DNA from 4 places in the Streptacidiphilus sp. EB103A genome. Region 1 is predicted to be linked to each of the others. Evidence: riboswitches for the same ligand, from Rfam matches in the RefSeq annotation. Region 1 holds a riboswitch; each other region holds the start of a gene.
What was found. Region 1 has a riboswitch for cyclic di-AMP ahead of ABH941_RS35560 (transglycosylase family protein). Riboswitches for the same ligand answer to the same signal wherever they lie in the genome.
Positions count from the first base shown of each region.

Region 1 (5,111 bases):
CTGACACAGGCCGTGGAGGAACTCCGCTCGCGGCAGATCGTGCTCGACGCCAGCCTGGAAATTCGAACGGTGCCAGCTATGACGCCGCAGGTGAAGCTGTACGTCATCAACGAGGATCTGGCCCTTCGCGGCTGGTACAAGGTCCACCGGATACGGGTCCTGGTGCCGATGCAGAGCGGCTCGGGCATGGAGGAACTGGAGATCTACGACTTCATGGGATTGGACGCCAATGTGGTTGTGCAGCGCCCTAACGCCGTAGCTGAGTCCCGGGTGTGGTTCGACTCCCTCTGGGACACCATCGCTCTGCGTCCCAAGCCGCTTGACTGATCCCGTGCGGTGGTTCCGGGAGATGACTGCGGGGAGGAGGTCACTGGAACGGGTGTAACGCGACCGTTGCCTACCAGTGGCTCGTTCGACTCTCCTCTACGGTTTGATCTGGTGCCGTACATTTTGGTGGCCTCTGGAGACTGAGGAGGATGAGGAGTATCGCAAAGCTGCACGTCCTTGAAGGGTCGGCCGTGATTGCGGGTGATGTCCCGCCCTCGGCGGATCAGGTGTGGCGTGACGTCAGAGACGCCGTGGCTTCGCGAACGGTCCTGCTCAACGGACTGTCACATAGGAACCACCGGGTAAGCCTGTCCCCATCCCAGGCGCTCGCGGTCGGACTTGAATCAAGTGCTTCGGTCCTCGTGCGTGAGCGTCGGGATACGCTGCCGTTGGTGCCACGGATGTGGAACGACGAGTATGAAGTGCTCCAGTACGTGAGCAAGTCGAGCCCGCACCTGGCTGACCTTTCCCCGCAGCCGCTCAGGCCGGCCCGACAGCCTGGGGCTGGGATCGAGGAAGAGCCTCTGGTCTTGCTGTTCATCGAGGGGGATACCCTCGATGCGGTCTACCCGCGTGGCAGCGCACTCCCATCCCCGCTCTTGGACGAGATCGTGGGAATCTTTGCAGCCATGGCCAAGGTGCAGGAGGTCGACCTGCCCAGAGTCCCCAGCGATTGGCCAAGTGGGGATGACTCCTCGGCTTTCATCAGGCGGCTCGCGACCTTTGCCCAGCGGGACGTCGAGCCGCTGGTCAGAGAGAAGTTGCACCCTCTGCTGGAACGACTCGGACTTCCGGAACACGCGCTGCAGAGATTCGTCGACCGTATCCCCAGGCTCAAGCGGAGACCGTTCTGCCTTCTTCACACTGACCTGCACCGCGGAAACCTTGTAGTAGGCCCGCAGGATCGGGTGAGCGTCATCGATTGGGAGTTTGCGATGACGGGTGATCCGATTTATGACATTTCCACACATATGGTGCGTATGGGGTACCCGGCTTCACAGTTCGACTCCGTGATCGGGTCCTGGAAAGCAAGCCTGGATGCTGCTCGGCCAGGGCTGACCGAGGGTATCCGGGCCGATCTCCCGATCTATCTGGCCTATGAGCGGGCGCAGTCGATCTATCCAGACATCCTTCGTGCTGCATCCAGTCTCGGAGCGCTGATCGAGGAGGGTGTATTCGCCCGGGCCGTCGCCCGTATCGAGAGCGCGCTGCAGCGTGCCGCCGCGCCGTTGCAACTGGAGCGCACCCCCGACCGCCGGCAGATCGCAACTGCTCTGCGCGAGTGGCACCGCAGCCGCGTCGGAGGAAGTTGAGCCTTGCCATCGTTGAACCTGTGCGTTCCTCGGGGTGCTCGGGCGTACCGTGAATCGGGTGACGGCGGGTCAGGCCGTGCACTCCTAGGGTACGTGGACCCGTGGACCATGAGAGCGAGTGGCTGCATTGTCGGTACAACATGGTGCGGCAGCCCGGATGTTGTCTGCGGCGTCCGTGGTCCTACTTGATTTCGACGGACCCATTTGCTCGGTTTTCGCCAGTTTGACCGCCGTGGGTGTGGCAGAGGATCTTCGAGGACGGCTCGCCAGGGCTGGGGCGGATCTGCCGCCGGATCTCGCAGGGATGGATGATCCGCACCTACTCCTCAGAAGGCTTCCTGGTGCGCTGCTGAGCCGTGGGGCGTCCGATGGGGAGATTCGTCTCCTGACCCGTCAGTTCCACGATTGGCTCTCCGGCGCCGAACGGATGGCGGTCAAGTCGGCGCGGGCGACGCCCGGTGCTTCCGAGGCGATATCGGGCCTGATTGCCCTGGGGAAGACGGTGAGGATCGTCAGCAACAATGCGGCAGCGGCCATCGTGGATTATCTGTGTCGTGACGGGGTGAAGGTGGGGGCGATCCAGGCGGAGCAAGTCTTCGGTCGGCCGGATGATCCGCACCTGATGAAGCCGAACCCGCATCTTCTGCTGGAGGCGCTCAAGTCGCTGGGGCCGTTGGGGGATGCAGGGCACTGCGTCTTCATTGGTGACGCCCCCTCTGATGTGAGTGCGGCGGCTGAGGCTGGGGTCAAGTTCATCGGGTTCACTGGCGGGGCCGAGGCGCGCCAGAAGCGACTGCTTGATGCGGGTGCTGACCCGGAAGCTTTGATCCAAGGCTGGTCCGATCTGGGTGATTTGTCGCTCCTTGTGTGACGGGATGGGCTTGTGATTAAGCAGCTGATATGTCTAGCCTTCCCGGAACGCCTGCATGCGCGGGCGGCCGCTCCGCGGGACGCCGAGTCCTGTCCAGCCGGGGAGCGGAACTCGAACTTCAGGATTGGGCAGGAGCGGGGGACCCAGGTAAGTTGCCGCAGTTCTCAAGGCTGCGGCTTGGGGTGAAGGCGCGTCAGCGCCCGGGCTACCTCACGGCCCGAACCCGACAGCTCACCTCGCAGGCGTCGGAGAGGGTACCTGCCATGCCTTTCAACACGCCCGGACGCCATCGCAAGCCGCGCACCAGTCAGACCAAGCGCCTGGTCGCGACCGCGAGCCTCGGCACCGCCGGCATAGCTCTGCCGCTGATCGGCGCGACCAGCGCCTCTGCCGCCTCCGTCTCCACCTGGGACAAGGTCGCCAGCTGCGAGAGCGGCGGGGACTGGTCCATCAACACCGGCAACGGGTACTACGGCGGGCTGCAGTTCTCCGCCTCCACCTGGAGCGCCTACGGCGGCGGCCAGTACGCGTCCACCGCGGACCACGCCACCAAGGGCCAGCAGATATCGATAGCCGAGAAGGTGCTGGCTTCGCAGGGGCCCGGTGCCTGGCCGGTCTGCGGGCCGAAGGCCGGACTCACCCAGGGCGGCGCCGCCGCCTCGGTGAGCACCGCGGGCTCGTCCTCCTCTTCCAGTTCGTCCTCGTCGAGCTCGAGCTCCGACTCGACGACGAGCACGACCACGCAGAGCAGCAGTACCGGCAAGCACCGGTCGACCGCTGCCACGGACTCCGCCTCGAAGGTCGTCAAGCCCGCGACGCGCACCACGACCACGACCACGGCTGCGCCGAAGGTCGGCCACGGCAACTACACCGTCAAGTCGGGCGACTCCCTCTCCGCCATCGCCGCCGCCGCGCACCTCAGCGGCGGCTGGACCGAGCTGTACAAGGACAACAAGTCCACCGTCGGCGCGAACCCGAACCTGATCTTCCCCGGCCAGAAGCTCGTGGTCGTCTGACCCCGTGCGGCGCTCAGCTGCTCAGGGACGGAGCCCCTGCCCGCCAGGTGAACTACTGGTGAGTAGGGGCTCCGTCCTGTGAGACAGGCGGAAGGTCCGGGTGGCCCCGCCCCCGGCTGCGGCTAGGCTCTTGTCGTAAGCACCCCTGTATTCCCCCCTAGGAGATGCCTGTGCCGTCCATCGACGTCGTCGTAGCCCGGGAGATCCTCGACTCACGAGGCAACCCCACGGTCGAGGTCGAGGTCGGCCTCGACGACGGCAGCACCGGTCGTGCCGCCGTTCCGTCCGGCGCCTCGACCGGCGCGTTCGAGGCCCTGGAGCTGCGCGACGGCGACCTGTCGCGCTACTTCGGCAAGGGCGTGGAGAAGGCCGTGCTCGCGGTCATCGAGCAGATCGGCCCGGAGCTGATCGGCTACGACGCCACCGAGCAGCGCCTGATCGACCAGGCCATGCTCGACCTGGACGCCACCCCGGACAAGTCCTCCCTCGGCGCCAACGCGATCCTCGGTGTCTCCCTCGCCGTGGCGCACGCCGCCTCCGAGGCCAGCGACCTGCCGCTGTTCCGCTACCTGGGCGGCCCCAACGCCCATGTGCTGCCGGTGCCGATGATGAACATCCTCAATGGTGGCTCGCACGCGGACTCCAACGTCGACATCCAGGAGTTCATGATCGCCCCGATCGGCGCGGAGTCCTTCTCCGAGGCCGTCCGCTGGGGCGTCGAGGTGTACCACACCCTCAAGAGCGTGCTGAAGAAGCGCGGCCTCTCCACCGGTCTGGGCGACGAGGGCGGCTTCGCCCCCAACCTGGACAGCAACCGCGAGGCGCTGGACCTCATCGTCGAGGCCATCCAGCTGGCCGGCTACACCCCCGGCAAGGACGTCGCCCTGGCCCTGGACTGCGCCGCGTCCGAGTTCTACAAGGACGGCAAGTACGAGTTCGAGGGCAAGTCCCGCTCGGCCGCCGAGATGACCGAGTACTACGAGGAGCTCGTCGCCGCGTACCCGCTGGTCTCCATCGAGGACCCGCTGTTCGAGGACGACTGGGCCGGCTGGACCGTGCTGACCGGCAGGATCGGCGACAAGGTGCAGATCGTCGGCGACGACCTGTTCGTCACCAACCCGACCCGGCTGGCCCGCGGCATCAAGGAGGGCACCGCCAACGCCCTGCTGGTGAAGGTCAACCAGATCGGCTCGCTCACCGAGACCCTGGACGCCGTGGAGCTGGCCCAGCGCAACGGCTTCCGCTGCATGATGTCGCACCGCTCCGGCGAGACCGAGGACGTCACCATCGCCGACCTCGCCGTCGCCACCAACTGCGGCCAGATCAAGACCGGCGCCCCGGCCCGTTCCGAGCGCGTCGCCAAGTACAACCAGCTGCTGCGCATCGAGGAGATCCTCGACGACGCCGCCGAGTACGCGGGCCGCGGCGCGTTCCCGCGCTTCCAGCCCAGCGAGGCCTGACCTTCGGTCGGACCGACTCGTCGCGCCTGACCGGTGCCCTGCCGTGTTCACCCTCTAGGGTGGGCGGCGGGGCACCGGCACATCAACCGGTCGGGTCGTGTCAGGACAGGTCAGGTCAGGGAGG
Region 1 is NZ_JBGCAQ010000027.1:95,320-100,430, forward strand. Features, by position in the region: gene ABH941_RS35545 (GntR family transcriptional regulator) at 1-327, shown strand, start outside; gene ABH941_RS35550 (phosphotransferase family protein) at 729-1,640, shown strand; gene ABH941_RS35555 (HAD family hydrolase) at 1,759-2,511, shown strand; cyclic di-AMP (ydaO/yuaA leader) riboswitch at 2,614-2,771, shown strand; gene ABH941_RS35560 (transglycosylase family protein) at 2,775-3,527, shown strand; gene eno (phosphopyruvate hydratase) at 3,698-4,987, shown strand.

Region 2 (5,111 bases), on a different contig from region 1:
CCCCCTGGTCGGAGGAGAGCGCGGACATCGCCGCGATCGACGGCGTCCAGCCCGGAAGCCTGCTGGTGGACCACCACGAGGAGGAGGTCCACGAGGAGCGGGCCCGCGCCGAGGAACTCCAGGAGGTGCGCCGCTGGCTCCGCGACGCCGAGGAGCGCGAGTCGCAGCTGGCCGCCGAGTACGACGAGCAGTACAGCGAGCTGCGCGAGGCCCGCACCCAGGTCAGGTCGCTGCGCGGGCGGCTGGCCGAGGCGGACGGCGGCGAGGGCGCGACCCGCGCCGAGCCGGCCGCGGGCCGGGTCGACCCGGTCTCCTTCGCCGAACTGATCGAACGGATCGGCGAGTTCCCGCTGCTCTCCTTCACCGGCGACCCCCGGCTGACCCGGGAGCTGGACGACCAGACCGACCACCCGACCTGGGTCAGGATGGCCTGGGACGCGCTGCTCGCCCTGCAGGACTACGCCGAGGCCGCGGTGCACGGCGAGTCCGGCGGCGACTTCCGCCGCTGGTGCGAGAACACCCCGGTCGACTGCCATGTCTTCCCGCCGCGCAAGGTGATCCGCGACGAGTCACGCACCGTCCGCACCAACACCAAGTGGAAGGGCGAGCGCGAACTCCCGGTCCCGGTCGAGGTCAACGCCGGCGGCAAGGTCTTCATGGGCGCCCACCTCCGGATAGGCGGTGGCGGCACCGCCCCCCGGCTGCACTACTTCGACGACTGCTCGGGGACGGGGAAGATCTACATCGGCTACATGGGCCTGCACCTGCGGAACACCAGGACCAACTGAGAAAGGAACGCACCCGGTGGCCGGACAGACCGACGGTCCCGGTGTCGGGGGGTTGTCACCGGGACCGTCGGAGTTCAGGGGTGCTCAGTTCTCCGGTACTCAGTTCTCCCGGGTCAGAGCGCGAGGCCGTGCTGGGACAGCCACAGCGCCGGGTCCACCGGCTCGCCGCCGCCGGGGCGCACCTCCAGGTGCAGGTGCGGGGCGTTGACGTTGCTGCCGGTCGCGCCGACCCGGCCGATGGGCTGACCGGCCGTCACCTCGCCGGAGCCGACGCCGATCACCGAGAGGTGGCAGTACCAGACCTCGGTGCCGTCGGCCAGGGTCTCCACCACGCGGTAGCCGTAGGCGCCGGCCCAGCCGGCCGAGGTGATGGCGCCGCTGCCGACCGCGGCGACCGGGGTGCCGGTCGGGGCGGTGAAGTCCTGCCCGGTGTGCAGCTGGGACCAGAGCGAGTCGGACTGGCCGAAGCCGGATCCGGCGACCGCCGAGGCGACCGGGGACACCAGGGTGCCGACGCCGCCGGCCGCGTTCTGCGCCTGTGTCACCGCGGCCTGGGCCGCCGCCTGCGCCGCCGCGGCCTGCCGGGCTGCCTCCGCCACCGCCTGGGTCGCGGCTTCCTGGGCGGCCTGCTCGACTGCCCGGGCCCGTTCCGCCGCCTCGTGTGCGGCCGCCTCACGGGCCGCCGCCTCCCTGGCTGCTGCTTCCCTGGCTTCTGCTTCCCTGACGGCTGTCTTGCGTGCCTCCGCCTCGACCGCCGCCTGGCGCCGGGCCGTGTCCTCCACGGTCGCCCGCTGCTGGGTGGCCTGGGTGCGGATCCGGTCGGCGAGGGCAGTGCCCGGGTCGCCGGTCGGTCTGGTGAGCGTCGCCGTCGCGCCGTGGGCCTGCTCCTGGGCGACCAGGGTGCTGCCCCCGGTCTCGCGTACGGCCGCCGACGCGGAAGGGGCCGCGAGCGCGACGGCTCCGGTGGCACCGACCGCCGCCATCGCCGCGAAGCCCAGCACCGCCGGGGCGCTGCGCTGCGGCGGAATCGGCTGTACGGGTGCCACGGGTGCCCAGGCGGGCGAGTTCGACGCCACGTTCGGCGTGCTCCTTTCCTTCCATCTCGCCGACCGGGTTAGCTGACGGGTTCGGAGAGGAAGGTCCCCTACGGCCAGTTTCGGCCGATTCACCCCTGCGTGCGTGGTTCCCCGGTTCCAGACAGGATTAGGCGACCGCGTACGACGCCGTCAAAGCAACGGCAGACCTTCGCACTGCGTTATTGAACGGTAATCCCAGTGACGGTTGATGCCAAGCAATCCCGGGGGTGCAGTTGAGTGCTCACGGAGCGGTACCGAGATTTGTCCGGTTCTGCCCCGTACTGACCACCCCTGAGTATGCATCAGCCCGACTGTTCTCACCTTCCCGCCAATCTCACCTTCCCGCCAATCTCACATTTGCGGCAGTCTCACCGGGACCGCAGATAGAGCCAGTCCACCAGGGTTCCGGCGAATCCGTCGGCGTCCAGGTTGCGCGCGTTGGCGAACTCGGACGGGTCCCCGGTGTCCGTCCTGGTGCCGTCCGGGCCGAGCAGCACCAGGGCGGGAATTCCGCTCTGCGCCAAGGAGACGTAGCGGGAGGCGAGTTGGGTGTTGCGGTCGTAGTGCCCGACATCCACCGTCACCAGGTGGTAGTTGCGGGCCAGGATCCGGTGCACCCCCCCGGTGTCCACCAGCGCGGACAGTGCCCGGCAGTCCTCGCACCAGGACGAGCCGAAGTCGAGCAGGACCGGCCTGCCGTCCGCCGAGGCCGCGGCAACGGCCGCTGCCACCGCGGCACTCGCGTCCGCCGAGGGGTCGTAGCCGTCCGGGACGGGGGCGAGGCTCACCGAGGGCAACGGCACGAACGGGTGGGCGTAGCCCACCTCACCGGCGCCGTGGGCGGCCCCGGGGGTGGCGGCGTCGCCCGGCGCGCCCCGGTGGCCCGGCGCCTGCCCGGTCACCGTCATGCAGCCGCCGAGCAGCAGCAACGTCCCAGCCGCACCGGCGATCGCGGCAATCCGTCGCCGAACCCCTCGCACGGCACTCCCTCCCACGCTCCACCCCCGCGACAGCGGAGGATCTTCCACGATCATGGGATCAGAGGAATGGAGCTTCCCGGGTGCAGCAACGCGGAAGGAGCGCCCCGATCACCCGTACGAGGGACGACCCCGGACGGCCCTACGCCGCCGTAGCCGGCTGTGGCGGCTACGCCAGGGTCAGATAGGCGAGGCTGCCGAGTCCCGCGACCGTGCAGTAGATCGCGAACGGCGTCAGCGTCCTGGTCTCGAAGTACTTGGTGAGGAACCGCACGGCGACATACCCGGCGACGAACGCCGCCACCGCGCCGGCCAGCACCTGGCCGCGGATGCCGTCGCCCTGATGCCCCATCAGCGAGGGCACCTTGAGCAGCGCGGCCGCGCCGATCACCGGGGTCGCCAGCAGGAAGGCGAAGCGGGCCGAGTCCTCGTGCCGCAGGCCCTTGAAGATGCCCGCGCTGATGGTCGCCCCGGAACGGCTGATGCCCGGCAGCAGCGCCAGGATCTGGGCGCAGCCGACGACCAGGGCCGAGCCCCAGCTCAGCTTGGTGATCCTGCGGTCGGAGAGCACGTCGGGGTGCACCTCCTCCTCGCCGAGGCCCGGCTCGACCGGGACCGCGTCCCCGGCCCTGCGCCGACCGGTCCCGCCGCGCTTGAGCCGCTCGGCGACGAACAGCACCAGCCCGTTGAGGGTCAGGAAGATCGCCGCCGGGATGGGCTTGCCCAGGTGCTCACGGAAGACCTTGTCCAGCGCGAGTCCGGCGATGCCGACCGGGATGGTCGCCACGATCAGCAGCCAGGCCAGCTTCTGGTCGACGGTCTCGATCCGCCGCTCGCGGACCGAGCTGACGAAGCCGGAGATCACCCGGACCCAGTCCCGCCAGAAGAACACCACCAGCGCCAGCGCGGTGGCCAGGTGCAGGCCGATCAGCACATTGAGGTACGGGGAGTCGGCCGCGGCGACATTGAGGTCGCGCTTCCAGGAGCCGCCGATGAGGGCGGGCACCAGGATGCTGTGGCCGAGACTGGAGACCGGGAAGAGCTCCGTGACGCCCTGGAGCAGGCCGACGCCGATCGCTTCTGGATAGGTGAGGACGGACGACATCGGTGGCCTTCGGCAAGGGGATCGACAGCGGGCAGTCAGAAAGTACTACAGCGCTGTAGACCCTCCACCCCCTCGCGCCCCTTATTCACCACTCGGTCCCCGAGCGTTCACCGAAGCCGTCCCCGAACCCGCGTCACGTCCCCGAACCCGCGTCACGCCGCCGGACGCAGCTCCGCCGCCAGCCGAGGCTCGACCGAGGTGGTGACCACCCTGGTCCGGCGCACGGCGTTGTCCTGCGCGCCGGTCAGCTGCGTCCGCAGCCGGACCGCCAGCACCACGATCAGCACCGTGCAGCCGGCCATCACCACGATGTACTCGGCGGGCAGACCGGCGCCGACGAGCAGCACCCCGGCCGCCGGGCCCATAGCGATGGCAACCTGCTTGACCAGCGCGAACGCGGCGTTGTAGCTGCCCAGCAGATGCGCCGGGGCCAGGTCCGCGATGATCGGCCCGAGCGTGGGCGCGAGCAGCGCCTCGCCGACGCCGAACAGCATGTAGACGGAGAGCATCGCGGCGGTCGCCACCGTGCCGCCGGACACCAGGCCGGCCACGGCGGCCGCAGCCCAGGCGCTCAGCCACACCACGCCGGTCGCCGCGATCGCGGTGCTGCGGCGACGGCGCGCGGTGATCCGTACGACGATCATCTGCAGCACCACGATGGCCAGCGTGTTCACACCCAGCGCCAGCCCGAGGACGGACGGCGAGGTGCCGACGACGTCGGTGGCGTACGCGGCGACGCCGGACTCGAACTGGCCGTAGCAGGTGAAGAAGATCAGCCCGGCGAGCAGGCAGATCCGCACCATGGCCTTGTCCGCCAGCAGGGTCCGAAGCTCCGACTTCGGCTTCGCGACCACTACTGCCGGGGCCGCCGCTGCGGCGGGCATCCGGATGGTGCCGGTGACGGCGGCGAGCACCAGGAACATGATCGCCTCGACGGTGAACAGCAGGGTCAGGCTGGCCGGACGGCTGACGTCCACGATCTGGCCGCCGATCAGCGCGCCGATGCCCATGCCCAGGTTGACCAGGGTGAACTGCAGTGCGAAGGCATGCGCCCTGGTCTCCCGGGTGGAGCAGCGGACGATCATCGTCGCCAGCGCCGGCTGCACCGCGGCGACCCCGGCGCCGAAGAGGAACGCGGACATCAGGATGTGCCCGCTGCCCGAGG
Region 2 is NZ_JBGCAQ010000034.1:18,477-23,587, forward strand. Features, by position in the region: gene ABH941_RS38375 (hypothetical protein) at 1-788, shown strand, start outside; gene ABH941_RS38380 (M23 family metallopeptidase) at 902-1,864, opposite strand; cyclic di-AMP (ydaO/yuaA leader) riboswitch at 1,877-2,008, opposite strand; gene ABH941_RS38385 (thioredoxin family protein) at 2,233-2,844, opposite strand; gene ABH941_RS38390 (undecaprenyl-diphosphate phosphatase) at 3,011-3,946, opposite strand; gene ABH941_RS38395 (MFS transporter) at 4,099-5,111, opposite strand, start outside.
Region 2: linked by a shared signal. The riboswitch ahead of ABH941_RS38380 (M23 family metallopeptidase) and the one ahead of ABH941_RS35560 (transglycosylase family protein) in region 1 are both predicted to bind cyclic di-AMP.

Region 3 (5,111 bases), on a different contig from region 1:
GGAAGCACGGTGTGCCGCAGGGACGGGTCGACCGGGTTGTTGTAGGGCGGGTATTTGGGGCCGGCGGCGCCGCGGCGGTAGACCGCGGTGGAGTGTTCCGGGGCGCTGTCGAAGTTCGGGATGACCTGCTCGCCGAAGAGCTCGATCATCTCCAGGCTCTCCTCGTGCGACAGCCCACCCGTGACGCCGAACACCAGCTGGTCGCAGCCGACCTGCTGGTACGCGGCCACCTGCTCGCACACCTCGTCGGGGGTCCCGCAGAGCAGGTAGCCGCCCGCGATCAGCTCGTCCAGGAACTCCTCACCGCCCAGCGCGCCGAGGTGGATCGGCGCGTCCGGCCAGGTGATGCCGTCCAGCGACTTGGGCATGGTGTCGTGGTACAGGTTGACCAGTGTCACCAGGTAGCCCAGGCCCGCCGACAGGGCTATCTCCCGGGCCCGTCGGCGGTCGCTCAGGCAGATCACGCCGTTGGTCATCATCACGTTGTTGTTCTGGTAGTCGCCGAGGATCTCGACCGGGTTCTCCGCGGCCTCCTTGTAGGCCTCGATCCGGCCCTTGAGGTTGTAGATCGGCTCGAAGTTGAAGGCGATGCCGCCGATGCCCAGCGATCCGGCCTTGGCGAAGGAGCCGGGGTTCCCGCAGGCCATCCAGATCGGCGGGTGCGAGTGGCCGTAGGGCTTGGGCAGGATGTTGTGCGGGGTGGGCACGGTGAAGTGCTCGCCCTGGAAGGAGTAGTCGTACTGCTCCCACATCCTGACGACCTCGCGGGAGACCTCGTCCCACTCGGCCCGGGTCGACTCGGTGTCCATGATCCCGAAGGTGGCCACCTCATGGCTGCCCGCGCCGCGTCCGGTGCCCCACTCGAAGCGGCCCTCGGTGATGTGGTCCAGCATCGCCGCGCGCTCGGCGTAGCGGACGGGATGCTCCTTGCGCGGCGAGAGGCTGTTGATGCCGGTGCCCAGGTGGATCTGCTCGGTCTTCGCGGCGACGTAGCCCATCGCCACCTCGGGGGCCGACATGTGGCTGTACTCGGTGAGGGTGTGGTGCTCGCCGAACCAGACGTACTTCCAGTTGTGCTTGTCCGCCTTGACGGCCAGGTCCAACTCCCGCTTGAGAGCGAGGTGCTCGGAAGGGCGGTCGTGCGCGGCCGGGCCGGGCACGAATCCATTCAGGAAGATGCCGAACTCCATCAGGGGCCTCCTGGGCGGTCAGATCCTGCGGCGGGAAAGGCGTCGGACGGTCCGGGCCGGCAACTCCATCTGACGGTCCGTCAGTTTCCTTCTGGCATAGCTATCACACCCCGGCCATCAGCCACAAGGCATCCAGCGCCGATCCGTTGCCCCGACCCACCCCCGACCTACCCGCGCGGCCAGACCCCGCCCCGCTCGGACCGGCCCTGCGGCGGAATCTCGGGGAACTCCGGATCGGGGAAGCGCAGCCGGCCCCACCATCGCAGCAGCGTCTCCAGAGGCTGCTCGTCGTCCATGGCCGGCTCCACGCCGGGCTCGGCGGCCGACCAGAAGCCCGCCTGTGCGACGAGGCGCTGGAGCGCCAGTTCAGCTTCTTGGTCACTCATTGTCATGGGCCGCTGATTCCCCCTGATTCACTGACGTAACATCATGAAACGGTCACAGAATCGTCCTGTTCACGTCGCGACACGCCGGGCCAGTCGCACTCTTTCGGGCCGACGACCCGGGCCGCGCGGACGGCGCAACCCTCGCCCAGGCCCCCATCGCCGAACGCCCGCCCCCGGAACTCGACTTCACTCGAACAGGTGTGGCCGGGACATCCGGCAATCGAGTGGCACCGCGACCCGAACCGTCCGCGTTCTGGCTGCTCACAGCCTGATACCGAAATGGGCAAAGAATATTTTTCCTGCCGGGCTGCATGAAGTCCGCAGCACCGCCATCACGATCACCCAGAGTCACCGCCAGCCGTGCTACTTCGCACCGCCGCTCGCGCCGGCCCGTCCGTCCACCGAGAAGACCGGATCCCAACGTCGCAATACTGACGGCTGACCGAACAAGTCCCCGCCGCCGTGGCGGGGCGGTCCGCCCGGACGCTCAGTCTCGCCGCCGGTCGGACGTCAGTTCCGCACCCACCCATCGGCGAGAGCGGGAGACCCGAGTACGGCGGGACGGCCTGAACAGGACCGTCCCTTGGGGTGCAGCCACTGCGGTGGCCGGGCAGCTTTCGGAGCCCGAACCCGACAGGACACCTTCCGTAGGCGGTTCCGGAGGAACCCGCGTGACCGAGTCCTCGAAGTCCTCGACAACCTCGAAAACCGCAGCGCGCCCTCATCCAGGGCGCATCCGAGCCGGCGTCGTCACCGTCGTGACCCTGTCGGTGCTCGCCACCGCCGGCCTGGCACCGCCGACCGCAGAAGCAACCACACTGCAGGCCAAGGCCCTGACCGTGGCCGCCTCCAAACAGGGCGCCCCCTACCGCTACGGGGCGGCCGGCCCCGACAGCTTCGACTGCTCGGGCCTGACCCTCTTCGCCTACCACCAGGCCGGCGCCCAACTGCCGCGCACCGCCCAGGCCCAGTACGACAACACCACCCACATCCCGAGCAGCGACCGGCTCCCCGGCGACCTGGTCTTCTTCCACGACGGCCGGCGCGTCTACCACGTGGCGATCTACGCCGGGAACAACCAGGTCTGGCACGCGCCCCACCCCGGTGCCGACGTCCGGCTGGAACACATCTGGACCGACGCCGTCTGGTACGGGCGCCTCTGAGCCGGTGCGACAGGCCGCCCCGGCCCGGCGGCCACCACCGGACGGCCCCTCGGGAAACAATGGCCCCATGAGTTCCACCGCCGCCATGCCTTCTGCCCAGCCCGCCCAGCCCACCACCCAGGACGAGCCGGTGCACCTGGTGCTCTCCGCCGCCTCCGGGGCCGCCGACGCCTTCGCGTTCCTCTGCCTGGGCAAGATCTTCGCCGGGGTGATGACCGGGAACCTGGTCCTGGTCGGAGCCTCGGTCGGGTCCGGTGACCACCGGGTCGTGCCCAGAGCCCTGGCGTCGCTGGCCGGGTACGGGTTCGGCGCCGCGGCGGCGGGCCGGGCCCGGCCCCGGGTGCCGGTGCGCGCCCTGCTGGCGGTCGGGACCGGGCTGCTCGCTGCCACCGCGGCGGCCTGGGCGCTGGGGTCCGGCCGGTCACTGCCGGCCCAGCTGGTGCTGATCGTCGCGGTGGCCCTGGCCATGGGCCTGCAGGCGCAGACCTGGGAGGTGCCCACGACCTACTTCACCGGCACCTACACCGGCCTGCTGGGCCGGGCCGGGCGGCGCGAGTTGCTCCGCCAGGACCGCTGGCCGGCCGTCCGCCTGGCGGCGGTGGTCGTCGGCGCCGCCGCCACCTCGCTGGTCGACTGGTGCTGCCCGGCCGCCGCCGGCACGGTCGCCGCGGCGCTCTCCGCGCTGGCGCTGCCCCGGGCCCATCCGCGGCAGCGCGGGGCCCCGCGCTGAGGCCGCCCCGGGTCCGGGGCCCGCTACACCGCCAACTGCTGCTCGTACCCGACCACCCGCACGCAGGCGGTCAGGCCGAGGATCGCCTGCTCCAGCTCCTCCAGGGTCGGGTAGCTGGGCGCGATCCGGATCACCGCGTCGCGCGGGTCGTCGCCGTACGGGTGGGTGGCGCCGGCCGGGGTGAGCACGATTCCGGCTCCGGCGGCGCGGCGGACGACCTCCTTCGCGCACCCCTCGGCGACCTCAAGACTGACGAAGTAACCGCCCTTGGGGGTCGTCCACGCAGCCAGGCCGGTGCTGCCCAGCTCGGCCTCCAGGATGCGCTGCACCGCCTCGAACTTCGGCTGCAGCAGGGCCCGCTGACGCTCCATGTGGGCCCGCACACCGTCCGCGTCGCGCAGGAACATCACATGCCGCAGCTGGTTGACCTTGTCGGGCCCGATGGACCGCTTGGCGTTGTTGCCCAGCAGCCACTGCACATTGGCGGCCGAGGAGCCGAAGAAGGCCACGCCCGCGCCGGCCACCGTGATCTTGGAGGTCGAGCCGAACACGAACACCCGGTCCGGGTTGCCCGCGGCCTCGCAGGCCGCGAGCAGGTCGGCGATCTCCACCAGCTCGTCGGTGAGGTGGTGGGCGGCGTAGGCGTTGTCCCAGAAGACCCGGAAGTCGGGGGCGGCGGTCTCCATCGCGGCCAGCCGGGCCACGGTCTCGTCGCTGTAGCAGGTCCCGTCCGGGTTGCTGTACTTCGGGACGCACCAGATGCCCTTGACCGACGCGTTCCCGGCGACCAGCGCCTCCACCACGTCCATGTCCGGCCCGGACTCCGTCATCGGCACCGGGACCATGTCGATGCCGAAGCGCTCGCAGAGCGCGAAGTGCCGGTCGTAGCCGGGGACCGGGCAGAGGAAGGTGATCGGCTCCTGGTCCACCCAGCGCGACTCGGCCCCGGGCACCTTGCTGAGCAGCGCGTGCACCAGGCAGTCGTGCATCAGCTCAAGGCTGGAGTTCCCCGCCGCGAGCAGCTGCGCCACCGGCACCTGCAGCACCTCGGCGAAGATCTCCCGGAGCTCGGCCAGCCCCTGCAGCCCGCCGTAGTTGCGCACATCGGTGCCGTCGGCGGAGGTGTGCCGGCCGCCGGGCAGACTCAGCAGGTCGTCGGAGAGGTCGAGCTGCGCCGGCGCCGGCTTGCCCCGGGTGAGGTCCAGCGACAGCCCACGGCCCGCCAGCGCCTCGTAGTCCTTGCGAGCACGGTCGAGGAGATCATCCAGGGTGGTGGAGCTCAACTCGGTGGTCATCGTTTTCCTCTCGCAGGGCCCGCACGCGCGCGGGTGACACCTGCCGAGCATACAAAGCAGCGGACGCGGCCGAACCGCAGGGCGTCCCGTCCAAAACCACTGGCTCCGCCACCAGCCCCTTTGCTTGGATTGCCGGCATGACCAACGACCTGCCCGACGGCTACGAGATCTCCACCGACCCCGAAAGGCTGGACCCCGGCCTGATCCATCGCTGGCTGTCGCAGGACGCCTACTGGGCTCTCGGCCGCGCCCGCGAGAAGCAGGACACCGCCATCGCGAACTCGCTCAACTTCGGCGTCTACGACCTCGCCTCGGACGCCCAGGTCGGCTACGCCCGCATCGTCACC
Region 3 is NZ_JBGCAQ010000016.1:177,169-182,279, reverse strand. Features, by position in the region: gene ABH941_RS26385 (LLM class flavin-dependent oxidoreductase) at 1-1,190, opposite strand, end outside; gene ABH941_RS26380 (hypothetical protein) at 1,358-1,582, opposite strand; cyclic di-AMP (ydaO/yuaA leader) riboswitch at 2,086-2,245, shown strand; gene ABH941_RS26375 (C40 family peptidase) at 2,311-2,739, shown strand; gene ABH941_RS26370 (DUF1275 family protein) at 2,807-3,469, shown strand; gene ABH941_RS26365 (aminotransferase class I/II-fold pyridoxal phosphate-dependent enzyme) at 3,493-4,764, opposite strand; gene ABH941_RS26360 (GNAT family N-acetyltransferase) at 4,902-5,111, shown strand, end outside.
Region 3: linked by a shared signal. The riboswitch ahead of ABH941_RS26375 (C40 family peptidase) and the one ahead of ABH941_RS35560 (transglycosylase family protein) in region 1 are both predicted to bind cyclic di-AMP.

Region 4 (5,111 bases), on a different contig from region 1:
TCAGTTGCTTGATGACGGGGTGGTTGTCGGGGAGCCGCAGGCCGCGCCGGTCCGCGAGTTCCAGCGGCAGCCCGAGGGATTCGGCGGCCGCTGCGGTGAGGACGACCAGGGGGTCGCCGTCCCGGCCGGAGCGGTGCAGTCGGGGCGAGCCGATCTGAGCCTGCGTCAGAGTCCAGTCCACCAGCGCGGGAAGAGTACGGGCCGGGCAGTCCAGGACCAGGCCGCCGATGCCGTAGGCGGTCCCGTCGCCGTCCAGGACCAGGAGCGGGCCGTTGGCGAAGCGGCGCTCGGCCTGCTCGTCGGAGAGCGGCACCGGGGCGGGGCGGGAGCCGCGCGACTCGGACCGCGCGGGCGGCGCCGGGACGGGAACGGGCGCGGGCACCTTCTCAGCCGCAGCCTCACCCTCGGCCTCGCCGGGGAAGCGCTGCGCGAGGCCCTCCAGCAGGCGGCGGTACGCCTCCCGCTTGGCACCCGACGGCTCGCTGCGGCCCTCCTCCCATGCCTGCACCGAGGCCGGCCGGGTTCTCAGTGCCTGGGCGACCGCCGCCTCGGTGAGCCCGGCGGCCCGCCGCAGCCGCACCCGCTCTTCCGGGACCGGCAGGACCTGGCCCGACTGCACCGCGGCCAGCAGCGCGTCGACGCCCGCGAACAGCGGGTCCGGCTGGTCGGGCATGGTGCGGGCTCTCCTTCGAACGACGGCCTGGCGGCGTCCCTGGATGCTAACGCAGCGGAGGGGCCGTTCAACGGACCGCCGGTCGCAGCGGGCAGACTGTCGTTCGTGAAGCCCACAGCAGAGCAGCTCGCCGCCGCCCCCGACCTGACCATCCCCGATGTGATCGCTCCCGGACTGCGGGTGCTGTTCTGCGGTATCAACCCCGGGCTGTGGTCCGGGGCCACCGGCCACCACTTCGCGCGCCCCGGCAACCGCTTCTGGCCCGCGCTGCACCTCAGCGGGTTCACCCCGCGCCGGCTGCAGCCGGAGGAGCAGCAGGAACTGCTGGGTTTCGGCCTGGGCATCACCAATGTCGTCGCCCGGACCACCGCCAAGGCCGACGAGCTGACCGCCGAGGAGTACCGGGAGGGCGGGGTGGCGCTACGCGAACGGGTGGAGCGGCTGCGCCCGCAGGCGCTAGCCGTGCTGGGCATCGGCGCCTACCGGGTGGCGTTCGACGCGCCCCGAGCCGCGGTCGGCCCGCAGTCCTCCGCCCTCGGCGGGACGGCGGTGTGGGTCCTGCCCAATCCCAGCGGCCTCAACGCCCACTACACCCTGGACGCCATCGCCGAGCGCTTCCGCGAGCTGCGGCTCAGCCTGGACGGAACTCCCTCAGGGGCGCGGCCGGACCGGCCGCGCCCCTGACGGGTGGAGATGATGTCGCGTCAGCTGGTCAACAGGTCAGCTGATGCGGCCCGCGAAGGCGGGGGCCCAGTTGCTGATGGTGTCCGTCTTCACGCCGGAGCTCGGGTTGGCGGCCTCGACGTACTCGCCGTTGCCGACGTACATCGCCACGTGGTAGGCGCCGGACGCGGTGCCGTCGCTGGACCAGAACAGCAGGTCGCCGACCTGGAGCGAGTCCAGGGAGACCCGGGTGCTGGCGGTGGCCTGCTCCTCGCTGGTGCGCGGAGCGGAGATGCCGGCCTTGGCCAGGGCGGCCTGGACCAGGCCGGAGCAGTCCCAGCCCGCGTCGCTGGTGCCGCCGTAGACGTAGGACTCGCCGACCTTCGACAGCGCGAAGGCGGCGGCCGCGGCCATGCCGCTGCTGGAGCTGGTCGAGGTGCTGCTCGCGGTGGTGGTACTGGAGCTGGAGCCGCTGCTGGACGTGGTGGCCGAGGCGTCGGTGGCCGTCGAGTCCGAGCTGCTGCTGGAGGAGGTCGAGCCCGAGGCGCTGCCCAGGGTCAGCTTCTGGCCCGGGTAGATCACGTTGGGGCCCGAGGTGAGCACGGAGCGGTTCAGCGCGTAGAGGCGCTGCCAGCCGCCGGAGACGTGCTCCTTGGTCGCGATCGTCGACAGCCAGTCGCCCGCGGCCACGGTGTAGCTGCCGCTGCTCGCGGTGGACGAGGAGGACGTGTCCGAGGAGGAGGACGAGTCCGAGGAGCTGGACGTGTCCGAGGACGAGCTGCTGGAGGAGGTCGAGGAGGAGCTCGAAGAGGAGCCGGCGGAGGACGAGGTGTTCACCGAGGCGGCCGCGCCGCCCTGGGTGAGACCGGCCTGCGGCCCGCAGACCGGCCAGGCGGACGGGCCCTGCGAGGCCAGGACCTTCTCCGCGACCGCGATCTGCTGGTCCTTGGTGGCCTGGTCGGCGGTGGCGGCGTACTGGGTGCCGCCGTAGGCGGCCCAGGTGGACGCCGAGAACTGCAGGCCACCGTAGTAGCCGTTGCCGGTGTTGATGCTCCAGTTGCCGGTGCTCTCGCACTGCGCCACGGCGTCCCAGGTGGAGACGCTGGCGGCGGAGGCACTGCCGGCGGTGACGAGCGGGACGGTGAGGCCGACGCCGGCCAGTCCGGCCGAGGCGATGAGGCGCTGGGCGGTGGTGCGTCGGGGCTTCGGAGCGCGGTGACGCCCGTGGACGGACAGCATGAAGCAGCGTTTCCTCTCCCACGCCTACGAGGTGAGCTGTCGGATTCGGGCTGGAGTTGCCCGGTCGTGCGCAGCACGACTTCACCCCAAGCCACGTCGACGACCAAGGTCGACGTGGCGGCTTACCTGGTTCCCCCGCTCCTGCCGTGGTGCGGTAGCTGGTGTCGCAACTTCTCCGGCGGCAGGACTCGGCGTTCCGGAGATGTCGGTTCCGCTTAAGTGCGAACGCCAGAAAGGTAGACAGACCTTGATTGAAACCACAACAGACTGTGGGATCCGTCACGCCGCCGTTCCATGATTCACAGGTTCCCGACCCGGTTCGCCGCACCCAGTCACACGTCCGGAGGATCGGACGCGCCCGAGCGGATAGCGTAGGAACCCGGCCCTCTCACGACCTCTGGGCCGGGCAGACCCGACGACAGGGCAGATCCGACGACAGGGCGGAGCGGCGATGCCGACGACGACCGGACCGGAGAGCACCAAGCGACCGGTGATCGTGACCGTGGACGACGACCCGGCGGTGTCCCGGGCTGTCGCCAGGGACCTGCGGCGCCGCTACGGCGAGGGCCATCGTATCGTCAGGGCCGAGTCGGGCCCCTCGGCGCTGGAGGCGCTGCGGGAGATGAAGCTGCGCGGCGAGCTGGTCGCGGTGCTGCTGGCCGACCACCGGATGCCGGAGATGAACGGCATCGAGTTCCTGGAAGCGGCCATGGACATCTACCCCCAGGCCCGCCGGGTGCTGCTGACCGCCTACGCGGACACCGGCGCCGCCATCGACGCCATCAATGTGGTGGACCTGGACCACTACCTGCTCAAACCGTGGGACCCGCCCGAGGAGAAGCTCTACCCGGTCCTGGACAGCCTGCTGAAGGCCTGGCTGGCCGACGACCCGCACCAGGTGGACGAGACCAAGGTGGTCGGGCACCGGTGGTCGGCCCGCTCCTCCGAGGTCCGCGAGTTCCTGGCCCGCAACCAGGTCCCCTACCGCTGGTACCCGGTCACCGAGGCCGAGGGCCGGCAGCTGCTGGCGGCCGCCGGCGAGGACGGGGAGCGGCTGCCCGTGGTGATCACCACCGACGGCGACGCCCTCGTCGAGCCCAGCAACGAGGAGCTGGCCCAGCGGGTCGGCCTCTCCACGACCCCCGCCGCCGACTTCTACGACCTCATCGTCATCGGCGGCGGCCCGGCCGGTCTGGGCGCGGCCGTGTACGGGGCCTCCGAGGGCCTGCGCACCGTCCTGATCGAGCGCACCGCCACCGGCGGCCAGGCCGGGCAGAGCTCCAGGATCGAGAACTACCTCGGCTTCCCGGACGGGGTCTCCGGCTCGCAGCTCGCGGACCGGGCCCGCCGCCAGGCCACCAAGTTCGGCGCTGAGATCCTGACCGCCCGTGAGGTGACCGGCTTCGAGATCTGCGGCTCGGCCCGGACGGTCCGCTTCGCGGACGGCAGCGCCATCTCCGCGCACACCGTCATCCTGGCCACCGGCGTCGCCTACCGGCAGCTGACCGCCCCCGGCATGGAGGAGCTGACCGGCCGCGGCATCTTCTACGGCTCCGCGCTGACCGAGACGGTGGGCTGCGCCGGCCAGGACGTCTACATCGTCGGCGGCGCCAACTCCGCCGGGCAGGCCGCGGTCTTCCTGTCCAGGGGCGCCAAGTCGGTCACCATGCTGGTCCGCGGCGAGTCGCTGACCGCCTCCATGTCGCACTACCTGATCCAGCAGGTCGAGGCCGACCCGGTGATCACCGTCCGCACCGGGACCGAGGTCGTCGCCGCGCACGGCGAGGACCATCTGGAGCGGCTGACCCTGCTCGACACCGCGACCGGCCGCACCGAGGAGGTCGACGCGCAGTGGCTGTTCGTCTTCATCGGCGCGGTGCCGATGACCCAGTGGCTCGACGGGGTGGTGGTGCGCGACGACCACGGCTTCGTCCTGGCCGGTCCGGATCTGGGCGAGGCCGGGCAGCGCTCCGGCGGCTGGCCGCTGGACCGTCCGCCGCACCATCTGGAGACCAGCGTGCCAGGGGTGTTCGCGGCCGGTGACGTGCGCTCGGAGTCCGCGAAACGGGTCGCCTCGGCGGTCGGCGAGGGCGCGATGGCGGTCATGTTCGTCCACCGCTACCTGGACAAGCTGTGACGGGCGAGGTGAGCGGTGTGATCTGTTCTCCGGAGGAGCTGCGCTCGCTGTTCCTGTTCGAGAAGCTGACACCCGATCAACTGGCGTGGCTCTGCCGGGTGGGCCGGGTGGAGTGCTACGAGCCCGGCCCGGTGTACGCCGAGGGCGAGCCGGCGACCCGCTTCTACGTCATGGTCGAGGGCACCGTGGTGCTCTCGCGCCGGGTCGGCCCCGACGACATCGAGGTCAACCGGTCCTCCAGCCCCGGGGTCTATTCGGGCGCCTTCCAGGCCTATCTGGGCGAGCGGGTGCCGCAGGTGTATGTGAACTCGATGAGGGTGGTCGTGCCCACGCGGTTCTTCGTGCTGTCGGCCCACGATTTCGCCGGGCTGATGCACGACTGGTTCCCCATGGCCGAGC
Region 4 is NZ_JBGCAQ010000005.1:302,391-307,501, reverse strand. Features, by position in the region: gene ABH941_RS10595 (transcriptional regulator) at 1-673, opposite strand, end outside; gene mug (G/U mismatch-specific DNA glycosylase) at 770-1,357, shown strand; gene ABH941_RS10585 (transglycosylase family protein) at 1,394-2,575, opposite strand; cyclic di-AMP (ydaO/yuaA leader) riboswitch at 2,582-2,742, opposite strand; gene ABH941_RS10580 (FAD-dependent oxidoreductase) at 3,027-4,712, shown strand; gene ABH941_RS10575 (ATP-binding protein) at 4,721-5,111, shown strand, end outside.
Region 4: linked by a shared signal. The riboswitch ahead of ABH941_RS10585 (transglycosylase family protein) and the one ahead of ABH941_RS35560 (transglycosylase family protein) in region 1 are both predicted to bind cyclic di-AMP.